3 regions of the Streptomyces sp. NPDC006529 genome follow, and region 2 is predicted to be linked to each of the others. Evidence: riboswitches for the same ligand, from Rfam matches in the RefSeq annotation. Region 2 holds a riboswitch; each other region holds the start of a gene.
The links. Region 2 has a riboswitch for cobalamin ahead of cobN (cobaltochelatase subunit CobN). Riboswitches for the same ligand answer to the same signal wherever they lie in the genome.

Region 1 (6,824 bases), on a different contig from region 2:
CCGATGGTCGGCGTCTCCAGGAACAGGTTCAGCGACTGCGACTGGTCGAGGTACGGCGTACGGGCCGCCGCCATGTCGATCAGGGCGCGCTGCGGGATCTCCCACGCCGTGCGGTACAGCGCGCGCACTTCGGCGGGGATCCAGCCGAAGCCCTGCACCGAACCGCTGGCCTCGCGCAGCGCCTCGCGGGTCTGCGCGTCCCAGACGCCGAGCTTCTTCAGCTCGGCCACCAGGTAGGCGTTGACCTGGAGGAACTCACCGCTGAGGGTCTCGCGCTTGAAGAGGTTGGAGACCTGCGGCTCGATGCACTCGTACACGCCCGCGATCGAGGCGATCGTCGCGGTCGGGGCGATCGCGAGGAGCAGCGAGTTGCGCATGCCGGTCTCGGCGATCCGGGCGCGCAGCGCGTCCCAGCGCTCCGGCCAGTTCAGCTCGGTCGCGTAGTGGTCCGGGTGCAGGACGCCGCGGGCGGTGCGGGTCTGCTCCCAGGCCGGCAGCGGGCCGCTGCGCTCGGCGAGGTCGCAGGAGGCCTCGTACGCGGCCAGCATGATGCGCTCGGAGAGCTTGGTGGACAGCGCCTTCGCCTCGGGGGAGTCGAAGGGCAGCTTCAGCTTGAAGAAGACGTCCTGGAGGCCCATCGCGCCCAGACCCACCGGACGCCAGCGGGCGTTGGAACGCCCGGCCTGCTCGGTCGGGTAGAAGTTGATGTCCACCACGCGGTCGAGGAAGGTCACGGCGGTGCGGACGGTCTCGTCCAGCCGCTCCCAGTCGATCTCACCGGTCTCGGCGAGGACGAACGCGCCGAGGTTGACCGAGCCGAGGTTGCAGACGGCGGTCTCGCCGTCGTTGGTGACCTCGATGATCTCGGTGCACAGGTTCGAGGAGTGGACGACGGTGCCCGGCTCGGCGGTCTGGTTGGCCGTGCGGTTGGAGGCGTCCTTGAAGGTCATCCAGCCCTGGCCGGTCTGCGCGAGGGTGCGCATCATCCGGCCGTACAGGTCGCGGGCGGGCATGGTCTTGCGGGCCAGGCCGTCCGCCTCGGCCTTGCGGTAGGCGGCGTCGAAGTCGTCGCCCCACAGGTCGACCAGCTCCGGCACGTCGGCCGGGGAGAACAGCGACCAGTCGGCGTCGGCGTTCACGCGGCGCATGAACTCGTCCGGCACCCAGTGGGCGAGGTTCAGGTTGTGGGTGCGGCGCTGGTCCTCACCGGTGTTGTCGCGGAGCTCCAGGAACTCCTCGATGTCCGCGTGCCAGGTCTCCAGGTAGACGGCGGCGGCGCCCTTGCGGCGGCCGCCCTGGTTCACGGCGGCGACGGAGGCGTCGAGGGTCTTGAGGAACGGCACGATGCCGTTGGAGTGCCCGTTGGTGCCGCGGATCAGCGAACCGCGGGCGCGGATGCGGGAGTACGAGAGGCCGATGCCGCCGGCGTGCTTGGAGAGGCGCGCGACCTGGTGGTAGCGGTCGTAGATCGAGTCCAGCTCGTCGAGCGGAGAGTCAAGCAGGTAGCACGAGGACATCTGCGGGTGCCGGGTGCCGGAGTTGAAGAGCGTGGGGGAGGAGGGCAGGTAGTCGAGGCGGCTCATCAGCCGGTACAGCGAGGCCACTTCCTCGACGGCCTGGACGCTCTCGTCCGCGGCGAGGCCGCAGGCCACGCGCAGCATGAAGTACTGCGGGGTCTCCACGACCTGGCGGGTGATCGGGTGGCGCAGCAGGTAGCGGCTGTGCAGGGTGCGCAGACCGAAGAAGCCGAAGCGGTCGTCGGCGCCCTCGGCGGCCGCGTGCTCGACGAGCGCGTCCAACCGGGTCGCGTGCGTGGCGACGAACGCGGCGGTGCGCTCCGCGATCAGGCCCTCGCGGTGACCGACTGCGACGGACGCCGAGAAGGAGGTGGCCCCCTGGCCCGCGGCCTCTTCCGCGATCGTCAGCGTCAGCAGACGGGCGGCCAGCCGGGAGTACGCCGGGTCCTCCGAGATCAGGCCGGCGGCCGCCTCGGTGGCCAGGCCGCGCAGTTCGGCCTCGTCGGCCACGGAGCTGCGGCCCCGCAGCGCGGCGGCGGCGACCCGGCCGGGGTCGGTGTCGGCCAGGTCGGCGGTGAGGTCGGTGAGGGTGCGCAGCAGCGCGGCGCCGGGACCCTCGGTGGCCTCGGGCTGGGCGGACTCGGCGCGCGGTGCGGCAGGCGCGATGGTCACGTGGGGGGCTCTCCCTCGCTCGGCTCCGGACGACTCACGGGGCGGGGCGAGGGGGCTGCCGGGCGGGCACGGACGTGCGGGCCCGGGGCAGGGCTCGGCGCGTCTCCACACGGCGTCCACCGGCCCAACCGCGAGGCCCGGACGTATCGGCGTCCGGACCGGTCGGTCCGGGCGCACTGTCGGCAGGTCCTCGGACTTGCGGCAGCACCAATGGGTGGTTGGGTGCAGTTCATACCGTTGCGGGACAGTTCCGGATTCGCACCGGATTCCCCTGCGGCGACAGCGAGCACGAGCATACATGTGGGGGCCGCTCGTTGCGCGACCCCCACATGTTGTGTCGGCGCGGCTACAACTCCATCCGATGCGGCGGCGCGAGGACGGCCGGTACGGGCGCCCCGGCACCCTCCGGGGCCCGGCTGGTCCGGCGGCTCCCGCAGGCCCCGTGGCCCCCGGCAGGGCCCCTCGGCGGTCCCTCCGGCGGGCTCGGACAGGTCCCCCGGCGAGGCCGTGGGGGCGGCCGGAGGCCGGCGACCGGGACCCCGCCGCCGACGGCCCGTCCCACGCGAGAGGCCGCCGGGTTCCCGGTCGGGGAATCCGGCGGCCTCCGGTTCGCGGTGGCTCCTCAGCAGCAGCGGAAGCCCTCGCGGGGGTCCGCCTCGCGGGCGTCGGTGCGGGCCCGCTCGAAGGCCCTGCGGGTGGGCACCTCGGCGTGCGGGTCGTGGGAGCGCGCATGGGCGACGTACCGCTCGTAGGCGCTCTCGCCCGAGAACTCGCGGACGTAGAACCGGATCCGGCCCAGCGCCGCCCGGACGGCGCTCACGCCACCGGTTCCTTGACCCGGCCGCCGCCCGAGTCCAGACCCGCGGCGGCCAGTTCCGCCTTCTCGGCGGCCGTCGGGATCAGGCCGGCCGGAGCGATGATCTTCGACTCCGACCACGGGACCTCGGAGAGCTCCGCGCTCCCCGGGTCGCGGACGGCCTTCAGGCAGGTCCGCAGCGCGTCCAGCAGGACGATGACGATCAGGAGCGCGAAGACCGCGGAGAGGACCCCGTCGACCGTGGCGTTGGTGACCACGGTGTGCATCTGGTCCATGGTCTTGGCGGGCTTGAGCACCTTGCCCGCCTCGATCCCGGCCAGGTACTTGTCGCGCTGGGCGAAGAAGCCGATCGTCGCGTCGTCGGAGAAGATCTTCTGGTAGCTGGCGGTGAGCGTCACGGCCACGTCCCAGGCCAGCGGGACCGCGGTCACCCAGGCCCACTTGAGCCGGCCCGACTTCACCAGCAGCGTGGTGCAGACGGCGAGGGCGACGGCGGCGAGCAGCTGGTTCGCGATGCCGAAGAGCGGGAAGAGCTGGTTGATGCCGCCCAGCGGGTCCTTCACGCCGACCCACAGGAAGTAGCCCCAGCCGCCGACGACGACCGCGCTGGCGAACCAGACGCCCGGCTTCCAGCTGACGTCCTTGAAGGACTTGTGCAGGTTGCCCAGGGTGTCCTGGAGCATGAACCGGCCGACCCGGGTGCCCGCGTCGACCGTGGTCAGGATGAAGAGGGCCTCGAACATGATGGCGAAGTGGTACCAGAACGCCTTCATCGCGGTCCCGCCGACCACGGACGAGAAGATCTCCGACATCCCGAGTGCGAAGGTCGGCGCGCCACCCGTGCGGGAGAGCAGGCTGGTCTCGCCGATGTCCTTGGCCGCCTGGGTCAGCGCGTCCGGGGTGATCGAGAAGCCGAGGCCGCCGATCGCCTGGGAGGCCTCCAGGGCGGTGGTGCCGATCCGGCCGCTGGGGGCGTTCACCGCGAAGAAGAGGCCCGGCTCGATGATGCAGGCGGCGATGACCGCCATGATCGCGACGAAGGACTCGGTCAGCATGGCGCCGTAGCCGATGACCCGGACCTGGGTCTCCTTCTGGATCATCTTCGGGGTGGTGCCGGAGGAGACCAGCGCGTGGAAGCCGGACAGCGCCCCGCACGCGATGGTGATGAAGACGAAGGGGAACATCGAGCCGGCGAAGACCGGTCCGTCGCCGCGGGTGGCGAAGTCGGTGACGGCGGGCATCTTCAGCGTCGGCAGGGCGATGACCACGCCCACGGCCATCAGCGCGATGGTGCCGACCTTCATGAAGGTGGAGAGGTAGTCGCGCGGGGCGAGCAGCATCCACACCGGCAGCACCGAGGCGAGGAAGCCGTACCCGACCATCCAGATGACCAGCGTCTCCTTGTCGAGCGTGAAGACGTCGGCGAGGGAGGAGTCGGCGACCCAGCCGCCCGCGACGATGGCGAGCAGCAGCAGGGCGACGCCGATGAGCGAGACCTCGGTGATCCGGCCCGGGCGCAGCACCCGCAGGTAGAAGCCCATGAAGAGGGCGATCGGGATGGTCATGCCGATGGAGAAGACGCCCCAGGGGGAGTCCGCCAGCGCGTTGACGATGACCAGGGCGAGGACCGCCAGCAGGATGATCATGATCATGAAGACCGCGACCAGCGCGGCCGCGCCGCCGACGGGGCCGATCTCGTCCCGGGCCATCTGGCCGAGCGAACGGCCGTTGCGCCGGGTGGAGAAGAACAGGGTCACCATGTCCTGGACCGCGCCCGCGAAGATCACGCCCGCGACGATCCAGATGGTGCCCGGCAGGTACCCCATCTGCGAGGCGAGCACCGGGCCGACCAGCGGGCCGGCGCCTGCGACGGCCGCGAAGTGGTGGCCGAAGAGCACCCGGCGGTCGGTGGGGTGGAAGTCGACACCGTTGTCGAGGCGTTCGGCCGGGGTGGCGCGGGTCTTGTCGACCTTCAGCACCCGGTCCGCGATGAAGCGCGCGTAGAAGCGGTAGCCGATGGCGTACGAGCCGAGCGCGGCGGCGAGCAGCCAGGCGGCGGAGATCTCCTCGCCGCGGGAGAGGGCGAGCACGCCCCAGCCGACGGCGCCGACGAGGGCGACGGCGGCCCAGACGGCGATGGACGCGGGGGTGAGCCCCCCGCCTCCCGACCGCCCGGCGGTTGCTTCGGGTCCAGCTTCCGGCATGATCCTCGTCCCCTCGTCGATCATCTGCGCGCGCGCAGGGAATCTACGGGGACCACCCGGTGAACGAAAGCCCCCGTCCGCATAGCGGTACGTGAGTCAACTACGGTTCGCGGGGCGGGTCGACGCCGCGGGGCCTCGAACGTATAACGATGGCCGGCGGCATGGCGGGGGCCTGGCCGCAGGGCGTGGACGTGCGGCGGAGCGCGGACCGGGAACGCGCGGGAGAGCCGCGTTCCCGGCCGGAATCAGACCGCCGGCCGCTTGAGGCGGGCCACGAACTTGTAGCGGTCGCCGCGGTACACCGAGCGCACCCACTCGACGGGTTCGCCGTCGGCGTCCAGGGAGTGCCGGGAGAGCATCAGCATCGGCAGGCCCACGTCCGTACCCAGCAGCCCCGCCTCGCGCGGCGTGGCCAGAGAGGTCTCGATGGTCTCCTCGGCCTCGGCGAGCCGGACGTCGTACACCTCCGCGAGGGCGGTGTAGAGCGAGGTGTACTTGACCAGCGAGCGGCGCAGCGCGGGGAAGCGCTTGGCCGAAAGGTGCGTGGTCTCGATGGCCATCGGCTCGCCGCTCGCCAGGCGCAGCCGCTCGATGCGCAGCACCCGGCCACCGGTGGTGATCTTGAGCAGTCCGGCGAGGGTGTCGTCCGCCGTCACGTAGCCGATGTCGAGGAGCTGGGACGTGGGCTCCAGGCCCTGCGCCCGCATGTCCTCGGTGTACGAGGAGAGTTGGAGCGGCTGGGAGACCTTGGGCTTGGCCACGAAGGTGCCCTTGCCCTGGATGCGCTCCAGCCGTCCCTCGACCACCAGCTCCTGGAGGGCCTGGCGGACCGTGGTCCTGGAGGTGTCGAATTCGGCCGCCAGGGTGCGCTCCGGGGGTACCGGGGTGCCGGGCGGCAGGGTCTCCGTCATGTCCAGCAAGTGCCGCTTGAGCCGGTAGTACTTGGGCACCCGCGCCGTGCGAGTGGCTGCCCCGCCTTCCGGCTCCGTGGTCGCCCCTTCGGTGGCCATCGCCGCCCGCCTTCCCGACTCCAGTTTCGCTGCCGTCACCGGCTCCTCCGATATGTGCGGTCACATCGTGACACGGGCCGCGGGGCGGGCCTCGCCCCCACCTGAGGTGTCGGTCCGGTAACGGACCGAGCACCCGCTCATTAGACCCTTGACACCCCTAAAGGTCTAGGCCAAGCTCCGACTACTGGTCTAAACCAATATGGATCAGATCCCGGCCCCACGTGCAGTACTTCGCGTATGTCGCCGCGGCGGGCAAGGGGAAGTGCAGGCAGCATCCCTGAGGAGGGTGGCGTGAAGCGCAAGCTCATCGCGGCGGTTGGAGTCGCGGGCATGGTTATCGGCCTGGCGGCGTGCGGTGGCTCCGACAGCAAGGGGGGCACCGAGACCGACAAGGCTTCGGGTGCCAAGGAGCTCACCGTCTGGCTGACGGTCGACGCCCAGAACAACTGGCCCGAGCTGGTGAAGGCGGCCGACGACGCGATAGTCGCGAAGCACCCGGGTCTCACGGTCAAGCACGAGTACTACGGCTGGCCGGACAAGAACGCCAAGCTGGACGCCGTGCTCGCCACGGACAAGGCCCCGGACGTTGTCGAAATGGGCAACT
Region 2 (6,824 bases):
CCGGCCATCGTCGCGCGCTCGACGTAGCGCGCCTCGGGCAGCCGCCCGGACGTTTCCATCGCCCGCCGCACGGCGGGGAAGGTGCGGCCGAGCTTCATCACCACGGCGGAGTCGGTGGCCGCCAGACGGGCCGTCAGTTCTTCCTCGGGCAGCGTGCCGGGCAGGATCGTGAGCACCTCCTCGCCCTCGACGAGGGGGGTCTGCAGGCGGGCGGCGGCGGCGCTGACGGAGGTGACCCCGGGGATCACCTCGGTCGCGTACCGGTCGGCGAGCCGCTTGTGCATGTGCATGTACGAGCCGTAGAAGAGCGGGTCGCCCTCGGCGAGCACGGCCACGGTCCGGCCCGCGTCGAGGTGGGCGCCGAGCCGGGCGGCGGAGGCCTCGTAGAACTCCTCCATCGCTCCCTGGTAGCCGCCGGGGTGATCGGTGCTCTCGGTGGTGAGCGGGTAGACCAGCGGCTCTTCGATGTGGTCCGCGCGCAGGTGGGCGGCCGCGATCGAGCGGGCGATGGAACGTCCGTGGCGGGCGCTGTGGTAGGCGACGACGTCCGCCTCCGCGATCACCTGAACGGCCCGCAGGGTCATCAGGGAGGGGTCGCCGGGGCCGAGGCCCACGCCGTAGAGCCGTCCGGCCGCGGCTCCCGTACCGGCGGCACCGGTGGTGGCGGGGGTGGTCGTCGCGCTGGTGGCGCTGGTGGCGCTCATTCTTCCTCGCTCGCGATCGCGTTGACGGCGGCGGCGGCGATGGCGCTGCCGCCGCGCCGCCCCCGGACGATCAGGTGGTCCAGCCCCGAGGGGTGGGCGGCGAGCGCGTCCTTGGATTCGGCGGCGCCGATGAATCCGACGGGCACGCCGATGACGGCGGCCGGACGGGGCGCGCCTTCCTCGATCATCTCCAGCAGCCGGAAGAGGGCGGTCGGCGCGTTGCCGACGGCGATCACGGAGCCTTCCAACAGGTCGCGGTTGCGCCAGAGTTCGAGGGCGGCGGCGCTGCGCGTGGTGCCCATCTTCGCGGCCAGGTCCGGTACGGCCGGGTCCGACAGGGTGCAGATCACCTCGTTGTCGGCGGGCAGCCGCTTGCGGGTGACCCCGCTGGCGACCATGCGGACGTCGCACAGGATGGGCGCCCCCGCGTTCAGCGCGGCGCGGGCGCGCAGCACCACGTCCGGCGTGTACCCCAGATCCTTGGTCAGGTCGGTCATCCCGCACGCGTGGATCATGCGTACGGCGACCTGCGACACCGAGGCGGGCAGCCCGGCGAGGTCCGCCTCGGCGCGGATCGTGGCAAAGGACTGGCGGTAGATCGCGGCGCCGTCCTTCTCGTACTCGAACACTGTGTACTCGCTCATCTCTTCAACTACATCTGCCGCTGAGGCTGCTGGGTGTGCTGGGTCGGGTGGGGCTGGTGGAACGCGGCTTCCGCATCCGCTTCCGCGAGGGCGGCGGTCAGGTCCTCGGGGGTGGCCGGTACGTCCTCCCGCACCGCGTGCCCGGCGCGCGGGCCGGCCACGGTGACGCCGTACCCCCGGGGCCCGGCGACCAGGTCCACCCAGGCGCGGGCGCGCGGGTGCCCGCAGCGCCGCTCGCACCCGGACCAGTGCACGGGCAGTGCCGGTGCCGCGGGGACCGGTGCGTCCGGTCCGCCCGCCGCGCCCGAACGGGCCACGACCGCGCGGGCGTCGGCCCGTACGTCGGCCAGCGCCTTCGCGCAGCCGGGCCGCCCGGTGCAGGCGCTCACGTTCTCCCACGGGTCGCCGGGCGCCGTGACCAGCCCGGCGTCGGCGAGCCGGGCGAGGGTGTCGGCGGCCGTGGCCGCGCGGACACCGGGAACGACGATCCCGCGCCAGGGCGTGAGCCGCAGGGTCCCGGCCGCGGCGGTGGCCGTGGCGGCGAGCAGGCGCCACTGGGCGCTGGTCAGCCGGCCCAGCGGGGCCAGTACCGAGAGGGCGACGTGGTCCGGGTCCAGTCCCGCCACCGGACCCGGGCGGGGCCCGGGTCCGGTCCGGCGCCGGAAGCCGTGGGCCCGCTCGGCCGAAATGCCCCGCTCCCGCAACCGCTTGAGCAACTCCCCGGACTCCGGGCGTTGTTCGACGGGAAGCTCGCTCACCCGCCAGGCCTTGGTGCCGGCTTCGTGGACCACGTCGAGGAAGTACCGGGCGACCGTCAGGGCCGCCCGGGGGGCGTCCTGGTGGCCCACGGCGACCGCGTCGGTGTCATCGTGCGTCCACAGCACGGCCATTCCGCGCTTCAGGGCCAGCACGTGCACGTCGGGTGCGAGCGAGGACACGTCGCCGCGTCCGTCGTCGAGGGCGAAGAGGAAGCGCCCGGACAGCGCGGCCGCGGGCCCGCTCGCGCACAGCAGCCGGTCCAGCGCGCCGACCCACGGCGTGACGTCGGGGCGACCCTGCCGGTCGAGCCCGGAGAGGGGCGAGGCGACGATGTTGCGGACGCGTTCGTGGGTGGCCGCTGCGGCGGGCAGCAGTCCGGCGGCGGTCAGCAGGGCGGCGAGTTCGCCGCCGCAGCTCGCGCCGAGGCCGCGCAGCTGCGCGTTGCCCCGCGAGGTGAGGTCGAGGTGCCCGTCGCCGAGCCGGTCCGCGGCGTCGGCCACTGCGGCGGCGGCATCCGCCGTGAGCAGACCCCCGGGGATCCGGATCCGGGCGAGGTGCCCGTCGTCCGCCGCGTGCAAGCGCAGCGCGCCGGGGCAGGCGTCGCCGCGGTCCCGTATGACGGGTTCGTCCCGGGATGCGGCGGAAGAGGGCGGGGGCATGGCGGCGAGCATACCCACGATCGGCGCCCGCCGACCTGTGTCCGTCACCACGCCCCGTCCCCCCGGCCACGCCCCGCCGCCCCGGGCTCTGCCCGCCCGCATGCCGTCGCCGCGCCCCGGCCCGACCTGGCCCGGCACGCCCGCATGCCACCGACCCGGCCCGGCCTGGCCCGGCACGCCCCCATGCCACCGACCCGGCCCGGCGCACGCCCAGATGCCGCCGGCCCCGCGGCCCGGGCCTGCGCGCCCGTCAGCCGCCGGTGCGTTGGCGACTGCCGCCATGTGGAGCCTCCGGCGGCGCCTCAAACGCCGGCGAGGCTGAAATTTGCCCGCATCCCGGCGCAGCCAATTCCAGCCCCCACACCCTGGCCACACAACCACCCCAGTCCGATCCGGCCTGCCCGGCACCCCGGTCGCCAAAATCAGCCCGCCCGGCGTTTGAGGGCCCGCCGGAGGCCCCACCACCCGCACCCGCCAACACAGCCAAGGCCACCACCACCCCGGCCCAACGACCCACCCGCCTGCCAATCCCAGCCCGCCCAACACCCGCAGCCACACACCCACCCCCAGCCACACCCAGCCCGCCCAGCACCCGCGGCCACCCGACCACCCGAACCAAATCCAGCCCGCCCGGCGATTGAGGGCACACCACAGGCCCCACGACCCGCACCCGCCGCCAAAACCCGGCCCCGCACCACCAAACCCCGGCCCCGCGCCAGCGATCCACCCCGGGAACCGCCCCCACCTGCCATCCGCTCGCCCCGGCACCTAAGATGGCCCCTCGACGGGCCATTCGGCCCGTCATCGCCGAGGACGGCGACATGGGAGGAAGCCCGGTGCGATTCCGGCGCGGTCCCGCCACTGTGAATCCGGCAGCGCCCCACCGCGCCACCGGGTGAGTCAGGAACTCCCGTCGTCCTCACTGCCCGGGGCGCGGAAACCCCGAGGAAGGCCCGCCGCCGCATGATCCTGCTGCTGTCGACGTCCGACACCGATCTGCTCAGTGCCCGCGCCTCGGACGACGGCCCGGTCCCGTACCGGTTCGCGAACCCTTCCCGGCTCCCCCTCGACGACCTCCCCGCGCTGCTCGACGGCGTGGACCTGGTCGTCGTACGCCTCCTCGGCGGCCTGCGCGCCTGGCAGGAGGGGCTCGACCTGCTCCTCGCCGCCGACCAGCCCCGGCCGGTCGTCGTCCTGACCGGCGAACAGGCCCCCGACGCCCAGCTGATGGAGGCCTCCACCGTCCCCATCGGCATCGCGGCCGAGGCCCACGCCTACCTCGCGCACGGCGGCCCGGCCAACCTGGAGCAGCTGGCCCGCTTCCTCTCGGACACCGTGCTGCTCACCGGCCACGGCTTCGACCCGCCCGCGGCCGCGCCCACCTGGGGCAGGCTGGAGCGCGCGGCGGTGCCGGCCACGGGCCCCCGGATCGCGGTGCTCTACTACCGCGCCCACCACATGAGCGGCAACACCGCCTTCGTGCACGGCCTCGCGGACGCCGTGGTGGACGCGGGCGGCGTGCCCGTGCCGCTGTACGTCTCCTCGCTGCGCTCCCCCGAGCCGGAACTGCTCGCGGAGCTGGCGACGGCGGACGCCATCGTGACCACGGTCCTGGCGGCGGGCGGCACCCGCCCCGCCGAGGCCTCGGCGGGCGGCGACGACGAGTCGTGGGACGCGGGCGCGCTCGCCGCCCTCGACGTACCGATCCTGCAGGCGCTGTGCCTGACCGGTTCCCGCGAGACGTGGCAGGAGAGCGACGAGGGCCTGTCCCCGCTCGACTCGGCCAGCCAGGTCGCGGTACCGGAGTTCGACGGCCGGCTGATCACCGTCCCGTTCTCCTTCAAGGAGATCGACGAGGACGGCCTCCCGGCGTACGTCGCCGATCCCGAGCGGGCCGCCCGCGTCGCGGGCATCGCCGTACGCCACGCCCGGCTGCGGCACACCCCGAACGCCGAGAAGCGGATCGCGCTCGTCCTCTCCGCGTACCCCACCAAGCACTCCCGCATCGGCAACGCCGTCGGTCTCGACACCCCCGCCAGCGCCGTCGCACTGCTGCGCCGCCTGATCGCGGAGGGCTACGACTTCGGCCCGGCCGAGGAGATCCCCGGTCTGGTCTCCGGCGACGGGGACGAGCTGATCCGCGCGCTGATCGAGGCCGGCGGCCACGACCAGGACTGGCTCACCGAGGAGCAGCTGGCCCGCAACCCGGTCCGGATCCCGGCCGCCGACTACCGCCGCTGGTACGCCACGCTCCCCGGCGAGCTGCGCGAAGGCGTCGAGGAGCACTGGGGGCAGGCGCCCGGCAACATGTTCCTGGACCGCTCGCGCACCGCGGCCGGCGGCGACCCCGACGGCGACATCGTGCTGGCGGCGCTGCGCCGCGGGAACCTGCTCATCCTCATCCAGCCGCCGCGCGGCTTCGGCGAGAACCCGATCGCGATCTACCACGACCCGGACCTCCCGCCCTCGCACCACTACCTCGCCGCCTACCGCTGGATCCAGGCCGCGGCCGAGGACGGCGGTTTCGGCGCCGACGCCATGATCCACCTGGGCAAGCACGGCAACCTGGAGTGGCTGCCCGGCAAGAACGCCGGCCTCTCCGCCTCCTGTGCGCCGGACGCCGCGCTCGGCGACCTCCCGCTCGTCTACCCGTTCCTGGTCAACGACCCGGGCGAGGGCACCCAGGCCAAGCGCCGCGTGCACGCGACCCTGGTCGACCACCTGGTGCCGCCGATGGCCCGCGCGGAGTCGTACGGCGACATCGCGCGCCTGGAGCAGCACCTGGACGAGTACGCGCAGATCTCCTCCATGGACCCGGCCAAGCTGCCCGCGATCCGAGCCCAGATCTGGACCCTGATCCAGGCCGCGAAGCTCGACCACGACCTGGGCCTGGAGGCCCGCCCGGACGACGACGGCTTCGACGACTTCCTGCTGCACGTCGACGGCTGGCTCTGCGAGGTCAAGGACGCGCAGATCCGCGACGGCCTGCACGTGCTGGGCGGCGCCCCGGCCGGCCCGGACCGCGTCAACCTGGTCCTGTCCATCCTGCGCGCCCGCCAGATCTGGGGCGGTACGACGGCGCTTCCGGGCCTGCGCGAGGCGCTCGGCCTGGACGAGGCCGCGCCCACCCGGACCTCGGCCGACGAGGTGGAGGCCGTGGCCCGCACCCTCGTCGAGGCCATGGAGGCGGCCGACTGGGCCCCTTCGGCCGTCGCCGCGGTCGCCGAGGGCCACCCGGCCGGCGTCGCGGACATCCTCGCCTTCGCCGCGACCGAGGTGGTCCCGCGCCTGGCGGCCACGACGGACGAGCTGACCCACGCGGTGCACGCGCTGGCGGGCGGCTTCGTCCCGGCGGGCCCGTCCGGTTCGCCGCTGCGCGGGCTGGTCAACGTCCTGCCCACCGGCCGCAACTTCTACTCCGTGGACCCGAAGGCCGTCCCCTCCCGCCTCGCGTGGGAGACCGGCCAGGCCCTCGCGGACTCGCTGCTGACCCGCTACCGCACGGACAACGGCGAGTGGCCCGCCTCCGTCGGCCTGTCCCTGTGGGGAACGAGCGCCATGCGCACCGCGGGCGACGACGTGGCCGAGGCGCTGGCGCTGCTCGGCGTCCGCCCGGTGTGGGACGAGGCCTCGCGGCGCGTGACGGGCGTCGAGCCCGTCCCGCTCGCGGAGCTGGGCCGTCCGCGCATCGACGTCACGCTGCGCATCTCGGGCTTCTTCCGCGACGCGTTCCCGCACGTCATCGGCCTGCTGGACGACGCGGTACGGCTGGCGGCGGGCCTGGACGAGCCCGCGGAGCAGAACTTCATCCGGGCCCACGCCCAGGCGGACCTGGCCGAACACGGCGACGAACGGCGCGCGACCACCCGTATCTTCGGCTCGCGCCCGGGCACGTACGGCGCGGGCATCCTCCAGCTGATCGACTCCCGCGACTGGCGCACGGACGCCGACCTGGCGGAGGTCTACACGGTGTGGGGCGGCTACGCCTACGGCCGCGGCCTGAACGGCCGCTCCGCGCGCACCGAGATGGAGACCGCGTACAAGCGCATCACGGTGGC
Region 3 (6,824 bases), on a different contig from region 2:
CCTCGACGCGAAGGGTGACGGGCGCGGCGGCGCCAACCACGGGCTGGACGCGCGCGCCGGGGCGCTGACGACCCGGGTGACGGAGAACCTGCTGCGGGTGTTCGCGGCGGGCCCGGCCGGCCGGACGCATCCGGCCCGGGACAACGTCAAGGCGGTGTACGGCGGTGCGTGATCGCGCCGACCGGCGACTCAGCGCGCCAGGTCGCTCTGCGGGCCGGTGCCCGTGAGCGTGCACGGAGTCCCCTCCGGGGTGAACGAGTGCCGGAAGGTGAAGGCGTGCGGCGCCGGGCCGTGGGTGTGGAGGTGTTCCAGCCTGGAAACCCCGTCCTGCCAGGTGGGTGTCACATCGTCGGAGGTCCACCAGAACGCGTAATTCGGGTGTCCCGTCCTCTCGAACCAGTCGTGGCGCCTGTTCAGCGCCTCGCGGTGCGGACCGGTGTAGATGGCTTCGAAGGCGGGGCGCAGATCGGTCCAGAGGGACAGGGTCGCCGCCAGGGCGGTGGTCTCCGCCGTGCGGCCCTTGCCGTACCAGGCCGGTACAACGAACTCTCCCCACGCACCCCAGTCCGCGTCGAAGAGCGCGCCCCGGCCGCCGCCTTCTGCCGCTTCGGCGTGCGCGAGGTATCCGGGGTACTGGCTGATCGTCCGGTAGACGGCCTCACCACTGTCGTAGAACGCACGGGTGAGAGGTCCGGGATCGGCGAGCGGTGAGGTCAGGACGCCGAAGGTGTACAGGGCAAGACGGGGCATGCGTCTCTCCTTGGGGACGGGCCGCTTGATGTGGGGGACGGGGATCGCCGGACGGGGAACTCCTGCGCAACCGTGGGCGATCGCCGCGACCAGGTGAAGGTAACCGCCTGGGCCGGACCTGTCGAAGTTGCGTTTCGCCGCTCCAAGTGGCCTCCCGCACCGGCTGGGCGGCCTTCGGTGCTCGGGCCGTCCGCGCTTCGCGGCGCCGACCGTCTAGGATCGTGTTCACGTCATCGCGTGCCGGTCACCGTCCGGGTGAGGCATGGAGGTGACCGTGAGGTGCCTTACGGAGGCATTCACCCATGTCGGTCGAGTTGAACCACACCATCATCCATTCCCGGGACGGCCGGGAGTCGGCGCAGTTCCTGGCGCACGTCCTCGGACTCGAAGTCGGCACCGCGTGGGGACCCTTCATCCCCGTCGACACCGCCAACGGCGTCACGCTGGACTTCGCCACCGTCCCGTCCGGGACCGTCACCCCTCAGCACTACGCCTTCCTGATCTCCGAGGCGGAGTTCGACGCGTCCTTCGCGCGGATCCAGGCCGCAGGCGTCCCGTACTTCGCCGATCCGATGCAGAAGCAGCCCGGCGAGATCAACCGCAACGACGGGGGCCGGGGCCTGTACTTCCTGGACCCGTCCGGGCACGGAATGGAAATCATCACCCGCCCCTACGGCAGCGGCGCGACCCCGAAGTAAACCGCGCCGGGCCGGTCCGGGGACGGCCGTCCCCGGACCCGCCCGGACCGCCCGCTCACGGCAGATAGACGATGTGCGGCGCCCCCGTCGTCGGGTGGACCTGGATGCGCGTGCGCACGCCGTACACCTCGGCCAGGAGTTCCTCCGTCAACACCTCGCCCGGCGGCCCCGAGGCCACCGCGCGGCCCGCGTCCAGGACGTACAGCCGGTCGCAGAAGGACGCGGCGAGGTTCAGGTCGTGCAGGACCAGTAAGGCCGTGGCGGGCAGGTCCCGGACCAGGCGGAGGACGTCCAACTGGTAGCGGATGTCGAGGTGGTTGGTGGGCTCGTCGAGCGCGAGCAGGGCGGGGTCCTGGACGAGGGCGCGGGCCACCAGCGCACGCTGGCGCTCGCCGCCGGACAGTTCGTCGAAGCGGCGGGCGGCCAGGGCCTCGGCGCCGACCGTCGCCAGCGCTGCGGTGACGCGCCGGGCGTCAGCCGGCCCGTCCTGTTCCCAGAACCGCTTGTGCGGACCACGCCCCATGGCCACCACCTCGCGCACGGTCAGCCCGAAGGTGCCGCTCGCGTCCTGCGGCACGACCGCCACCCGCCGGGCCCGCTCCTTGACGCCCAGCGTGGCCGCGTCCACGCCGTCCAGGAGCACCCGGCCTGCGGTGGGCCGCAAGGTGCCGTAGACGCAGCGCAGCAAGGTGGTCTTGCCGCTGCCGTTGGGACCGACCACGCCGACCGTCTCACCGGGGCGGGCGGTGAGGTCGATGCCGCGCAGCAGGGTGTTCCCGTCGACCTCGTAACGTACGGCCTCGGCCCGCAGTTCCAGCGGCGCGGAGGTCACCGGCGCCGTCATCCGGCCACCCCCTCGGAGCGGCCGGAACGCCGCAGCATCCACAGGAAGAACGGCCCGCCGATCAGCGCGGTGACGACGCCGACCGGTATCTCCTCGGGCGCGGCGGCGGTACGGGCGACCAGGTCGGCCAGCGTCAGGAACACGGCCCCGCCCAGCGCGGCCACCGGCAGCAGTGCCCGGTGCCCGGCTCCCACGACCATCCGGGCCGCATGGGGAACCATCAGCCCGACGAACCCGATCGCGCCGCTGAAGGCGACCAGCACCCCGATGACGAGGGAGGCCAGCACGAAGGCGGCGGCCCGGAAGCGTCCGGTGTCGAGTCCCAGGGTGCGCGCGTCCTCCTCCCCCGCGAGCAGCAGGTCGAGCGGTCGGGCGAGGGCGAGCAGCAGTCCGGTCCCCACCGCCAGGACCACGGCGGCCACGGCCAGTTGGTCCCAGCGCGCCCCGCCGAGACCGCCGAGCGTCCAGAAGAGGATGGACCGGACCTGCTCCGCCCGGGCCGAGAGGACCAGAGCGAGGCTGGTCAGCGCGGAGAGCACGTACTGGACCGCGACGCCGGCGAGGATCAGCCGCCCGGTGGTCATGGCGCCGCCGCGCCGGGCGAGGGCGTACACCGTGACGAGGGCGCCGAGCGACCCGGCGAAGGCGGCGAGGGGCAGGGTGACACTGGTCGCGACGCCCGCCCCGAGGCCGAGCACGATGACGGCCACGGCGCCCGCCGAGGCGCCGGAGGACGCGCCGAGCAGGAACGGATCGGCCAGCTGGTTGCGTACGAGGGCCTGCAGCACGGCGCCCGTGACGGCCAGCCCGGCTCCGACGGCCATGGCGAGCAGCACGCGCGGCATCCGCACGTCCCACACGATGGAGGCGAAGGCGCCGGGACGCGGTCCGGCCAGGACGATGTCCAGCACCCGGCCGGGAGCGATCCGCACCGGCCCCAGGGCCAGGCCCGCCACCGCGCCGCCGACCAGCGCGAGGGCGAGGAGGACGAGGACGAGGGGGGCCCGGCGGCGGTCCGCCGTCACGCGGCGTCGGGGTGCAGCTGGCCGGCCAGGGATGTGACGGCGTCGGCGACGCGGACCCCGAGGACGGCGGAGGACAGCGGAAGGACGACGAAACGGCGGTCCCTGATCGCGGGAACCCGCGCGAGGGCCGGATCGTTCACCAGACGCTGCTTCTTCGCTTCGACGCTCGTCCCGCCGTAGTCGTAGATCAGCACGGTGTCGGGCTCGCGTTCGATGACCTTCTCCCAGGACACGTCGCCGAAGGTGTCCTTGAGGTCGGCGAACACGTTCCTTCCGCCCGCGAGGGAGACGATCTCGTTGCCGATGCCGTTGCCGCCCGAGGTGAAGGCGGCGGCCTCGCCGGAGTCGTAGACGAAGACGTTCGGGCGCGCCTTGTCCTTGACGCGGGCGGTCACCGCGTCGATGCGGCGCTGCTCGTCCTCGATCAGCCTCGCGCCCCGCTCGGGCACGCCGAAGGTGCGGGCGACTTCGGTGATCTCGGTCTTCAGCTGCTCGAACCGGACCGGTCCCGGGGTGCAGTACTCCACGCTGAGCCGGGTGTTGATGCCGCTCTTGCCCAACGCGGCGCGGTCGCGGCCCTGCGCGGCGTCGAAGGCGCTGGAGTAGCCGCCGTAGACGAAGTCGGGGTCGGCGCCGAGGAGCAGCTCCTTCGAGGGGTACTCCTTCGCCAGCACCTTGATCTTGTCGTAGGCCGGCCGGTAGGCGGGCAGGACGGCGTCGTCGAGGTAGGCGGTGCCCGCCATCCGGTCCCCGAGGCCGAGGGCGAGCAGCAATTCGGTGGCGTGCTGGTTCATGGCGACGGCGCGGCGGGGCGGGGCCTTGTACGTCGTCGTCACACCGCAGTTGGTCACGGTGTACGGGAATCCCCCGCTCCCGGGGGCGGCCGCCGACCGGGTGGTTCCGTCCGGCGCGACGCCGTCGCGGGCCCCTTCGTCCGGGGTGGCGGCGCAGGCGGCGAGCGGTATCAGGAGCGCCAGGGCGGCGAGCGGGCTGAGCGCGCGCAGGGCGGCGCGGAAACGCGGCATGGCGAAGCCTCTCCGGGGGATCCTCGTCCCCTGGTCGAAGTGAAGAGGCGGCGCGTCAGTGTCTGACTCCCGGGCCGCGAGGGCCCGGTCACAGTGGCGGGACCGTACCGGTTTCACACCGGTTTCCTGGTCCGCGCCGCCCGGGTAACCCGGCCGAGTCTGCCAGACCGGCCGCGCCCGGGCCATCGGCGGGGCGCGTCGGCACCACGCGAAAGCCCAGGGGGAGCGGGCTCCCACCTGGGCTGTGGCGGATCTTCTTCGTGCAGGGGCGGCAGGACTCGAACCTACGGCATTTGGTTTTGGAGACCAACGCTCTACCAACTGAGCTACGCCCCTCCGGTGACACCAGCTTCGCACGCGGCGGGCGGATGATCCAATCACTTCCACGATGTGGTCGGGCCCGTGGGAACCGCGCGGGTGGCGGGGCGGGAGGAGGAGACGGATGGTGGAGGTGTCCCGTGCCCGAGGAGGTCCCGCCGTGCGCCGTCTCCGGTCCCCCCTGGCCACCCTCGCGCTCGCCGTACCGGTCCTGCTCGGTCTCGGCGCCGGGCCGGGGACGACGGCCGTCGGACCCGCGACGACGGCCGCCGGCCCCATGGCGACGGCCGCCGCCGGGCCCGGGGCAACCACCGTCAGCGGGCCCGTGGCGACGACCGCCACCGACCCCACCGGCGAGACCATCTCGCTCCGCGGCAACCGCCCGGGCGAGCTGCTCGACGTCACCCTCGTCGCCGTGACCGACCCGGCGGCCCCGCGCGCCGCGCACGCCCTGCGGGATCCGGCCGGGCGCCTCGTCGCGGTCGAGTTCCGCCTGCTCAACACCGGTACGGCCGCCTACGCCGACCCGCCGCGCAGCGGCTCGTACCTCCTGGACGCCGACGGTGAGCGCTATTCCGGCGTGGCGTTGCCGACGACGGCCGGGGCCGAGTTCACCGAAGGACGGTCCCTGGCGCCCGGCGACTCCGCCACCGGCTGCGTCACCTTCGAACTGCCGCAGGACGCCCGCGCCTCGGCCGTGCAGTTCGCACTGAACAGCGGGTCCGCCGACGACATCGGCCAGTGGAGCCTGTCCTGAGCCGGACCGTCGGCCGCCCGACCCCGCGGCACGTACGACACCTGCCCCCGTGACACGTCCGCCACCCGCACCCTTGACCACATCGGCCGCCCGCCCCCTTGACCGCCCTGGTCCAGACCAATAGCTTCCGGATGCACAGCACGCGCACAGCACGGCTCAGGAGCACCACTCCCCGCATCCGCAAAGGAAGCCCATGCGCCGCAGTACGCTCGGCAGGCTGGCCGCCGCCTGTTCCCTGTCCCTCCTGGCGGCCGTCGCGCCCGCCGCAGGAGCCGCCACCGCCCCTTCCGAGGGCGGCTCCGGTCACGGACGCGCCTACCACCGCGTCGGATACTTCACCCAATGGGGCGTCTACGGACGCGACTTCCAGGTCAAGAACCTCGAAACGAGCGGCGCCGCCGCCAAGCTCACCCACGTCAACTACGCCTTCGGCAACATCGGCGCGGACGGCACGTGCTTCACCGGCAACGTCCCCGGCGAGGCCGACGCCTGGGCGGACTACGGCCGTCCGCTCGACGCCGCGGGCTCGGTCGACGGCGTGGCCGACACCTGGGACCAGCCGCTCGCCGGCAATTTCAACCAGCTGCGCGAGCTGAAGGCCCGGCATCCGGGCCTCAAGGCACAGATTTCCCTGGGCGGTTGGAGCTGGTCCACGCACTTCTCGGACGCCGCCCGGACCCCCGCCTCGCGCAAGGCGCTCGTCGCGTCCTGCATCGACCTCTACATCAAGGGCAATCTGCCGCAGGACGGTGCCCGCGGCGGCGCGGGCGCGGCCGCGGGCCTCTTCGACGGGATCGACCTCGACTGGGAGTGGCCGGGGTCGGCCGGGGACACCGACACCACCCACCGCCCGGAGGACAGGCGCAACTTCACGGCGCTGGTCCAGGAGTTCCGTACCCAGCTCGACGCCTACGGGCGGACCCAGAAGAAGAAGTACCAGCTGACCGCCTTCGTCCCGACCGCCCCCGCCAAGATCGACGCGGGCTTCGAGGTCCCGAAGATCATGCGGAACCTGGACTTCGTCACGCTCCAGGGTTACGACTTCCACGTCTCCGGCGAGAAGACCACCGCCCAGCAGTCGGCCCTGTACGCGCGGAACGACTTCAGCGTCGACGGGACGGTGGACGCGTGGCTGCGGCGCGGGGCACCCGCGGGCAAGTTGGTCATGGGCATGCCGTTCTACGGTCAGGGCTGGACCGGGGTCACCGGCGGCGGCGACGGCATGGGCCGCCCGGCGACGGGCCCGGCGCCCGCGACGTGGTCCGCCGGGTACGAGGACTACAAGGCGCTGAGGAAACTGGCCGACTCCGGCGCGTACACCCTGCACCGGGACCGCCGGGCGGGCAGCGCGTGGCTCTTCGACGGCACGACGCTGTGGACCTACGACGACCCGCAGGTGCTGCGCAC

Region 1: another riboswitch for cobalamin. It lies ahead of ABZY31_RS24900 (ribonucleoside-diphosphate reductase subunit alpha); the one in region 2 lies ahead of cobN (cobaltochelatase subunit CobN).
Region 3: another riboswitch for cobalamin. It lies ahead of ABZY31_RS21025 (ABC transporter substrate-binding protein); the one in region 2 lies ahead of cobN (cobaltochelatase subunit CobN).

The regions. Positions count from the first base shown of each region.
Region 1 covers NZ_JBEXPB010000043.1:4,505-11,328, reverse strand. Annotated here, with positions in the region: gene ABZY31_RS24900 (ribonucleoside-diphosphate reductase subunit alpha) at 1-2,189, opposite strand, end outside; cobalamin riboswitch at 2,353-2,502, opposite strand; gene ABZY31_RS24895 (YbdD/YjiX family protein) at 2,812-3,009, opposite strand; gene ABZY31_RS24890 (carbon starvation CstA family protein) at 3,006-5,210, opposite strand; gene ABZY31_RS24885 (GntR family transcriptional regulator) at 5,456-6,220, opposite strand; gene ABZY31_RS24880 (extracellular solute-binding protein) at 6,512-6,824, shown strand, end outside.
Region 2 covers NZ_JBEXPB010000005.1:205,619-212,442, reverse strand. Annotated here, with positions in the region: gene ABZY31_RS06935 (precorrin-2 C(20)-methyltransferase) at 1-704, opposite strand, end outside; gene ABZY31_RS06930 (precorrin-8X methylmutase) at 701-1,348, opposite strand; gene cobG (precorrin-3B synthase) at 1,357-2,766, opposite strand; cobalamin riboswitch at 3,534-3,697, shown strand; gene cobN (cobaltochelatase subunit CobN) at 3,730-6,824, shown strand, end outside.
Region 3 covers NZ_JBEXPB010000030.1:63,090-69,913, reverse strand. Annotated here, with positions in the region: gene ABZY31_RS21050 (N,N-dimethylformamidase beta subunit family domain-containing protein) at 1-172, shown strand, start outside; gene ABZY31_RS21045 (DUF3291 domain-containing protein) at 190-750, opposite strand; gene ABZY31_RS21040 (VOC family protein) at 1,053-1,448, shown strand; gene ABZY31_RS21035 (ABC transporter ATP-binding protein) at 1,504-2,292, opposite strand; gene ABZY31_RS21030 (iron ABC transporter permease) at 2,289-3,317, opposite strand; gene ABZY31_RS21025 (ABC transporter substrate-binding protein) at 3,314-4,342, opposite strand; cobalamin riboswitch at 4,379-4,509, opposite strand; tRNA gene ABZY31_RS21020 (tRNA-Trp) at 4,606-4,678, opposite strand; gene ABZY31_RS21015 (hypothetical protein) at 4,821-5,417, shown strand; gene ABZY31_RS21010 (glycoside hydrolase family 18 protein) at 5,611-6,824, shown strand, end outside.